Regions from separate parts of the Ureibacillus endophyticus genome, predicted to be linked through region 1. Evidence: riboswitches for the same ligand, from Rfam matches in the RefSeq annotation. Region 1 holds a riboswitch; each other region holds the start of a gene.

Region 1 (3,175 bases):
TGTGTAGATTTTCGGGCTTTGTAAATATCAATTAATAAAACGAAATACTGTGGAATAAAGTGAAAGAAAAGTGTGATAAGGGGTTGAATTAGTGTCCGATTACTTAAGAAGTGCCGTATTTGAACATTCCTTTTGGCTACATGTGTTAAGTGACCATAGTCGTTTTATTTATGACTCGCTATATCCTTCAGAAAAAGATGATATTTCAAAAGCGGTTTACTTCATTAAGAATTTTGATCAACTCCGTAGACAAGTAGACTCTCAAAATGAATCAACTATCGAGAACTTTACAAGAGATGTGGAAAAACTTGTAGCTGAACTAAAACAATTTAAGCTGTCCCTTATTAAACGTCATTTGCTTGGTCAAATGAATATCCATTTATCTCCTACTTTTATGAATCATATGGTGAATGAGTTAGAGGAATATCAGCTAATTTTAAGTTATTTAAAAGTTAAAAAAGTGCCGCCTATTTTTCATGAATTACATCATCATTTAGTATGGCTAGTTGATGCTGCTGGTCATGCTGGGGCAATTAATGATCAACTCGATGGTGTTGAAAAAAGGTTAAAGGAAAAAAGTTATGAATTTACGAAACAATTTGAACAATTTTATTTAAAAGCGGTTGAGTTAACCGGATATTTGCGTAGTAATGTGAAGAGATTCCCCGCATTAAAAAAATTTAATCATGATGTGGAAGTGGAAATGGGCTTATTTAAAACCTTTTTAAACGAGCTTAAGGAAATGGAATTGAGCGCTGAAATTCTTGGAACATTTACAGCTTCCATGGCAGATCATATGGCAAGGGAAGAACAATATTACTTAACGAAATTAATGCAATCATCAAATGCAAAAGCCAAATAATAAAAGCGTCTCACTCGCTGAGACGCTTTTGCTATTTACGCATTTACTGTTTCAATTGTATTTAAAACTTTTTGAAGATTGTTTAATTCTTCGTTGTTTAGTGGAATCATTGGTAAACGAACGCCACCAACATTCACTCCATTTAGGTTTAATGCAGCTTTTACTGATGTTGGGTTTGGTGTAGCAAATAATACTTTCATAACTGGTAATAGTCTGCGGTGATCACGTGCTGCTTCTTGTAAATTACCACTTAAGAATTTTTGAATCATTGATTGCATTTCATTACCAATAATATGAGATGCAACTGAGATTACACCAGCTCCACCGATTGAAAGTGCTGGAATCGTTAAACCATCATCACCACTATATAATGTGAAATGTTCTGGTGTTTTTTCAATAATCTCTGCCATTGCATCTAAATTACCGCTTGCTTCTTTAATCGCTACGATATTTTTAATTTCTGATAGTCGAACAACTGTATCAACAGAAATGTTAACGACACTACGACCTGGAACGTTATATAAAATAATAGGCAATACAGTACTTTCAGCGATTGCTTTGAAGTGTTGATATAATCCTTCTTGCGATGGCTTGTTATAGTATGGAGCAACAAGCATAACCGCATCAACTCCTGCACTTTCAGCAGCTCTTGTTAGTTCAATTGATGCTTTTGTGTTGTACGAACCAGTACCAGCAATAACAGGAATTCGACCATTCACTACTTTTACTGCGAAATTAAATAGTTGAACTTTTTCTTCTTCGCTTAATGTTGGTGACTCACCAGTTGTACCTGATACGACTAATCCATCAGTACCGTTTGCAATTAAATAATTAATTAAGTTTTCAGTTGCCTGCCAATCAATTTCACCATTTTGATCAAAAGGAGTTACCATAGCAGTTAAAATTTTTCCGAAATTCATTCTTCTCCACATCCTCATCATTTTTATAATCGAATAGAGGGAGAAGGGCGTTAATGTATAAACGCAAAAAAGCAATAACGAGGACTCGTTATTGCTTAGAAATAAAAATCATTTCCTTGCGTAAGATAGCCCTCCATATAGTAAAACCTATATGACAGTTCTGCATTTATTCAACAACAGAACCAGCTTCAAGATTAAATGAGCATCTTGTAGCTTCGGCAAATTCCCCTTTCGACAATTGTCAACGGACCTCATTCTCCTCGAATTGTGTACTAATGGTCTTTGCGCCTCTATCCTTACTTCAAAAGTTTTGAAATAAGAAAATATATAATTATCAATTAGTGTACATCCTTTTATAGTGGAATGCAACACCTTTTCTAAATTTATAAAAAAATTAGCAAATTCAAACTATTTAACGATTATACGAGGGAAATTGATACTTTACAGGTACTATTAACTCTGTATTAAAACATTCAAGGTGAACAATCTAAAGGCATAAGGAGGTGAAAGAAATGGCTGACCGTAGTTCAAATAAGTTACAAGTACCTGGAGCACAGGCGGCAGTTGATCAAATGAAATACGAAATTGCTCGCGAATTTGGTGTAAACCTTGGACCAGAGGATGCTTCTCGTGCGAATGGTTCAGTTGGTGGAGAAATTACAAAACGCCTTGTGCAAATGGCTGAAGCACAATTAAGAGGTCGTTCAGGACAATAAAAATATAAAATGACTAAGGGCTAATTCAAACAACTATTTTTTGTGTCAGCCTTTAGTCTTTTATTTAGTTTATTAACTATTTGTTCATTAATCATTATTATCTTAGTACTATCTATTAATACAGTTAGCTATTATTATTTTTTCCCAGAAATGCAAATTACTATATTTAAATTCCTTTCTTTGGTAGAATTGTTTTGCTTGAAAATTCTATAAAAAGAAGGGAATGGAGTGAGATGTGGAAAAAGTTAACTGCTTCTGCACTTTTGTTATCGCTTGCAGCTACGAATATTGCACATGTTGAACCTACAAGCGCAGCAGTAGATATAAATGAAGTAACACGCGGGGAATATGTAAAAAAAGTAATTGAAACAATGGGATTAGAGCTAGGTACTGGAAAAACAGTGAAATTTGAAGATGTACCGGACTCTTTAAAACCTTATATTGAAAAAGCAATCGAATTAAAGTTAGTGTCAGGAAAAACGGAAACACAATTTGCTCCAGATGACAAGATTACGCGAGAAGAGGCAATTGTCATTGTTGCAAATGCGCTACAAAAGGATAGCGACTATTCTGAAGCAGTTTTAAATAAATTTAAAGATAGTAAAGAAATACAAAAAGATAACCGTGATGAAGTTGCAAAAGCTGTTTCATTAGGTATTTTAAAAGGTTATGGAGAT
Region 2 (3,175 bases), 1.4 Mb from region 1:
TGATTTCTCCACCAGTTGGCGTTTCCAATAGGTTGATACAACGTAAAAGCGTTGATTTTCCTGATCCTGAAGAACCAATTAAGCAAACCACTTCACCTTTATTTACTGTGAAATTTACATCGCGCAGCACTTCATGGTTGCCAAATGATTTATTCAGATGTTTGATTTCAATAACTTTTTCCATCTTTTGATCTCCTTACGCGATTAGTACATTTGCTCTTCTCGACGTTGTTCTACTTGATAAGCATTTTGGCCGTCCATTCTTTTTTCAACGTAACGTAAAATACGTGAAGCGACAAAAGTCATGATTAAGTACATGATACATGTGATTAAATAAGATTCTGCAAATCGGAAGTTCGCACCTGCGATTGATTTTGTAGTAAAGAATAATTCAGTTACACTAATTACACTTAATACAGCAGAGTCTTTAATGTTCATAATTAATTGGTTCCCTGTTGCTGGTAAAATATTACGGAAAACTTGAGGTAAAATAATGTGAATCATTGTTTGGAAATGACCCATACCGATTGCTTCAGCAGCTTCGTATTGTCCCTTATCAATCGAAACAATACCACCACGTACATATTCCGCCATATAAGCACCTGTATTTAATCCTACAACGACAACCGCTGCAACAAAACGATCCATTTCATAACCATAAGCAGCAATACCATAGAATACTACCATTGCCTGTACAATCATTGGTGTACCACGGAAGATTTCTACGTAAACTGTTAGGATGAAGTTGATAATTTTTAAGAAAATGGACTTAACAGATTTCTTACGAAGAGGAATCGTATGCATTACCCCGATAAATAATCCGATTAATGCACCAATAATTGTACTAATTACTGCAATTAGAAGCGTCATATAGGCGCCGCGTAAATAGCTTGGCCAATTCTCTTGTAGTATTGAGAGTATTATATCAAAACTCATAAATATCCTCCTAGTTAGATAAGCAAAAGGCGTTCTTGTTTGCGTGGCAAAAACGAAAGCATTTTCCTCGTTCGCCTCAAAGACAAGCGCCTGTAGCTAGACACGATTGAACTTATAAATATGTATCTTGCTCAGTAAAAAGTTATCACTGGCCTGTAGTAGACCAGTGATAGCCCAAACTGCATTAGTTAGCAGCTGGTTGGTTTGAAATTGCTTTATCCATAATTTCTTGACGTTCTTCTTCAGAAATTTCTGATAAAGCTTCGTTAATTTTAGCTAGGTTTTCGTCACCTTTACGAAGACCGATTGCTACAGAAACATCTTCTGGTTTTGTTTCAAATCCTTCTTCTAACTCAACAAAAGCAAAGTTCGAATTTGCTGAAGTAGAAGAGATTGCTTCTGGACGTTCTGCAACATAACCATCAATTACACCAGATTCTAAAGCTACACGCATGTGAGCGAAACTTTCCATTGCAGTTTCTTTTTTCACATCAGGAATTTGGTCAATAACTGCATAGTTAGTAGTGTTTAATTGAGATGTAATTTTTGCTCCAGCAAAGTCTGCTAATGTTTTAGCATCTTTATATTTTCCATCAGCTTTAACTACAATTACAAAATCACTTGTATAGTAGTTTTCTGTGAAATCGATTGCAGCTTTACGTTCTTCAGTTGGACTCATACCTGCAATGATTGCATCGATAACGTTAGATTGAAGGGCTGGTAATAAGCCGTCCCATTCTGTTTTAACAATAACTAATTCTTTTCCTAAAGCGTCTGCAACACGTTTAGCGATTTCTACATCGTAACCGCCAGCATATTCTTCAGAACCATCAATTTTTACAGCACCATTTGAATCATCTTTTTGTGTCCAGTTAAATGGAGGGTAACCTGCTTCTAAACCAACTTTAAATACTCCTTTTTCTTCAGTAGATCCAGAATCAGTAGAAGATGTTGCGTTGTCTTCTTTGTCAGAGGAACCACAAGCAGCTAAAACCATAATTGCAAACAATGATACAAATAGTAGTTTGAATTTTCTAGACATCGTTCTCTCTCCTTTACATACTTTTTTGGGCATTTAAAGAATAAAAAACGACCTAAGATGAACTCAGGTCGTCTATTTCTCTAATAGCCTAAATCCTCTAAACGTCCCGATTGAGATAGCACCCCTCAGTTGGTTGGGAGACCAGCTGAGACAGTCCTGCAGTTATTCACTGCAGACCCAGTATGAAAGTAGTGAGCCTACTGACATACTTCGGCAATATTTCCTTCTTCCTCTATTCATCGTTGCTCTACACTCCAAAAGGAACTAATAAATATCGCGCCTCTACCCCACATGTAACGTGAGGTTTTAATATTAAATTTCTATTAAAATGTTACTATATGAATATTATAATGTCAATATTCATTTTTCTGATAATAGGAAATTACTATCTAAATGGTGTTAATTAAATAATACTTCCCAACTATTTTTATCTGAATATTTATATTTCTTAAGGTACAGTAAAAAACTAGCGGATAATACAATCCGCTAGTAAATGTTATATTAAGAATTTAATAATAAATCTTCTGGATTTTCGATTAATTCTTTAACTGTTTTTAAGAATCCTACTGAATCTTTTCCGTCGATGATACGGTGATCGTAAGAAAGTGCTACGTACATCATTGGACGGATTTGAACTTCACCATTTACAGCAACTGGGCGGTTAACAATTGAGTGCATACCTAAAATACCAGCTTGAGTACCGTTCATGATTGGTGTTGACATTAATGAACCGAATACACCACCGTTTGTGATTGTGAATGATCCACCAGCCATGTCATTTAAGCCTAATTTTTTCTCACGAGCTTTTTTCGCTAAGTTCGCGATATCTTTTTCGATTTCAGCGAAGTTTTTGCTGTTTGCATCACGTACAACTGGTACTACTAAACCTTCTTCAGTTGATACAGCGATACCGATATCAAAGAAGTTATTTAAGTGAATTTCATCGCCAACGATTTGAGCGTTAACGTATGGATATTTTTTAAGTGCCGCCACAACAGCTTTTGTGAAGAATGACATGAAACCAAGTTTGATGTCGTTAGCTTTCACGAACTCTTCTTGTTTACGTTTACGAAGTGCCATGATGTTAGTCATGTCAATTTCGTTGAATGTAGTTAACATTGCAGTTGATTGTTTAACTTCTAATAAACGTTTTGCAATTGTTTGACGACGACGGCTCATTTTTTCAATTGTTACACG
Region 3 (3,175 bases), 600 kb from region 1:
GGTACTCTCTTAGTTGAAAAGGAAGAAAAAGATGGTTATATCCTCACTTTGTCAAATGAAGCAGATTTGTTTAACTTAGAAAATCGAACATTCCGACTAGAAGCAGGTTTTATTGCTGAACAGATACAATCAATTCAAGGCTGTATTACGGAATGCTATGATGAAAAAAGAGAAAAACAAAATCAAATTGTATTTACAGTAAAATGGGACAACAAGGAAAAAATAGGTTAAGAATAAATTTCTTCCATATTAATATAGAAGAAAAGGTGTTTTCGAAAATCGAAAACACCTTTTTATTTCTACTTTACAATTTCCTCTATTAAATTAAATTCATCGTGTAAAGCATTTGCTGCTTTAACCATATCATCTTGTGGTACGACAACTGATACTTTTATTTCTGATGTACTTACCATTTTTACTAGAATATTTTCCTTACGTAATCGATCAAACATACGAGCAGCTACTCCAGGATTTGAAACCATGCCTGCCCCAACGATTGAGACTTTTGATAACCCAACTTCAAAATCCGCAAAGCTAAATCCTAATTCCGGTTTATTTTTTTCAAGTACTTTAATTGCTTCAGCAAAATCCTCTTTATCTATAGAGAAGGAAACAGTCGGTTTTACTCCATCTATTACTGCTTGTACAATAATGTCGACATCGATATTGTTATTGGCTAGAGTTGAAAAAATATTTGCTAACGAAGAATTTTCATACGAATCGTATCCTACCGTTAAACGAATAATTTCTGCCTCATATGCAACGCCTCTAACAACTAGGTTTTTTTCCATGTCAACCTCTCCTTTAATCAATGTTCCTTGAGCTTCCGTACTTGAACGAACTACTAATGGTATTTCATAAATTTTTGCTAATTCAACTGCTCTTGGATGTACAGTTTGAGAACCTAAATGTGCTAATTCTAACATTTCATCATAAGTGATTTGTTTTAACCTTCTTGCACCTTTTACAACTGCTGGATCTGCTGTATAAATTCCATCTTGAGCAGTAAAGATTTCAATATGCTCAGCCTTTAGCGCAACTCCAATCGCTACTGCAGTTGTATCTGCCCCGCCATCACCAAGTGTTAAGATATTATTCCTGTTATCAACACCTTGTGAGCCTGCAACAATAACGATTTCTCCTTTTTTGAGGCGGTCAATAATTCGTTCACCATTGATATTGTTTATTAGAACACTATCATTGTTTTCAATTGTTTCAATCCCCGCTTGCCATCCTGTTAATGAAATAGCTTTAAATCCTTTTTTCTGTATTGCGATTGCTAAAAGGCTACTAGCAATTTGTGCGTTGGTCGATTCAATTACATGCAACTCTCGTTTTGATGGTTTGTCTGATAGGAGATTTACAATTTGATAATTTTTATCTTCCAATAACTCCATATTTGGAACGACCACAATTACATTGCGTCCTCTTTTCTTTTCATCAATAATTCGTTTTGCGATTTGTTCTATTTTTTCAGTTGATGATAGTGAGGTGCTATCAATTTTTATTACGATGCTAACCATTTGTACCCTCTCCTTTATACGAAGAACTTAATTGGTTTTCTATAAAAAAGGGCAACCTCTCACTTATCGTGAAAAGCTGCCCCACCATACATAATGCAAGAAAGTATATGAACTGAGATAGCCCTCCAGAATCATTTTTAGATTCTGACAGTCTTACATTTATTCAATGCAAAACCAGCAAGTAAACCGAACAATTTGTTCACCGCTTCGGCAAGTTACCCTTTCGCAAGTCTTCATTGGAATTGTTCATCCTTCAACAAGTTACTATTGAACCTTGCACCTCTACCATTCTATTAAATTTTCTTGTGCTTACAATATCATACAATTATTCCTTTGGCAATGTATCTTTATGGAAATATTGGTATATTGCATTGGCAGTTTTACTAGGTATGTTTGCTTCCATTAATTGTTCCACAGTAGATTCTTTTATTTTTTTGATTGATCCAAAATGTTTTAATAATTGTTGCTTTCGTTTTGGTCCTATTCCTTCAATTTGATCTAAGACTGATTGTATTGCATTCGTTTGATGTTGTTGACGTAAAAACGTAATTGCAAAACGGTGTACTTCATCCTGAATTCTTTGGAGTAAGTAGAAGCCATCGCTTGTTCGTTTCATTTCAATTGGAACAGGTGGATCACCGAATAGTAGCTGGGAGGTGTTATGTTTTTCATCCTTTGCCAAACCAGCAATCGGTATGTAAAGTCCGAGTTCATCCTCCACTACTTCTCTAGCAACTTCCATTTGCCCTTTTCCACCATCGATGATGATTAAATCTGGTAAAGGTAAATTTTCTTTTAAAACTCTCGTGTATCTACGGCGAATTACTTCCTGCATTGCACCATAATCATCGTGTTTTGCCGCTTCTCGAAGTTTATATTTTCGGTATTCCTTTTTAGCAGGTTTTCCGTCTATAAATACAACCATTGCGGATACTGCATCGGCTCCATGCATGTGACTATTATCAAAGGCTTCAATTCTAAGTGGTGGTGCAATATTCATGGCTAAACCTAATTCCTCACATGCGCCTACAGTACGTTCTTCTTGTCGTTCAATTAGCTGAAATTTTTCATGTAAAGCAATTTGTGCGTTTTTCATCGCCAAGTCCACTAATTCCTTTTTCTGTCCCCTTTTAGGAATGATTACTTTAACATCTAACAATTTTTCTAAAATAGTTTCATCGATATTGCTTGGAATAAAAATTTCTTTTGGTTTTATATGTTCAGGTATGTCGTAAAAACGACCGATAAATGTTAGGAATTCTTCTTCTGGATCTTGATGTATTGGAAAAATTGACACATCTCTTTCAATTAGTTTACCTTGTCGTACAAAAAATACTTGTACACACATCCATCCTTTTTCAACGGCATAGCCGAAAACATCTCGATTGGATAAATCTTTAGAGACAATCTTTTGCTTTTGCATAATCGTTTCGATATGAGCAATTTGATCTCGGTATTCTTTTGCTCGTTCGAATTCCAGATTTTCTGCTGCATCTAGCATTTTCTTTTGCAGATTGTCTTTAACTTCTTCATAGCCACCACTTAAAAATTTAGAAATTTCTTCAATCATTTCCTCATAAACAATTGGCTCTATTTCCTTTACACAAGGAGCTAAACATTGTCCGAGATGATAATATAAACATACTCGATCA

Evidence for each region. Region 1 has a riboswitch for lysine ahead of dapA (4-hydroxy-tetrahydrodipicolinate synthase). Riboswitches for the same ligand answer to the same signal wherever they lie in the genome.
Region 2: linked by a shared signal. The riboswitch ahead of NKR20_RS07945 (transporter substrate-binding domain-containing protein) and the one ahead of dapA (4-hydroxy-tetrahydrodipicolinate synthase) in region 1 are both predicted to bind lysine.
Region 3: linked by a shared signal. The riboswitch ahead of NKR20_RS12155 (aspartate kinase) and the one ahead of dapA (4-hydroxy-tetrahydrodipicolinate synthase) in region 1 are both predicted to bind lysine.

The regions. Positions count from the first base shown of each region.
Region 1 is NZ_JAMYWW010000001.1:3,067,349-3,070,523, reverse strand. It holds gene NKR20_RS15235 (DUF2935 domain-containing protein) at 92-862, shown strand; gene dapA (4-hydroxy-tetrahydrodipicolinate synthase) at 898-1,782, opposite strand; lysine riboswitch at 1,901-2,083, opposite strand; gene NKR20_RS15225 (alpha/beta-type small acid-soluble spore protein) at 2,295-2,498, shown strand; gene NKR20_RS15220 (bifunctional 2',3'-cyclic-nucleotide 2'-phosphodiesterase/3'-nucleotidase) at 2,732-3,175, shown strand, end outside.
Region 2 is NZ_JAMYWW010000001.1:1,638,490-1,641,664, reverse strand. It holds gene NKR20_RS07955 (amino acid ABC transporter ATP-binding protein) at 1-184, opposite strand, end outside; gene NKR20_RS07950 (amino acid ABC transporter permease) at 205-936, opposite strand; gene NKR20_RS07945 (transporter substrate-binding domain-containing protein) at 1,121-1,978, opposite strand; lysine riboswitch at 2,087-2,271, opposite strand; gene odhB (2-oxoglutarate dehydrogenase complex dihydrolipoyllysine-residue succinyltransferase) at 2,480-3,175, opposite strand, start outside.
Region 3 is NZ_JAMYWW010000001.1:2,469,324-2,472,498, forward strand. It holds gene NKR20_RS12150 (YslB family protein) at 1-231, shown strand, start outside; gene NKR20_RS12155 (aspartate kinase) at 300-1,523, opposite strand; lysine riboswitch at 1,634-1,816, opposite strand; gene uvrC (excinuclease ABC subunit UvrC) at 1,849-3,175, opposite strand, start outside.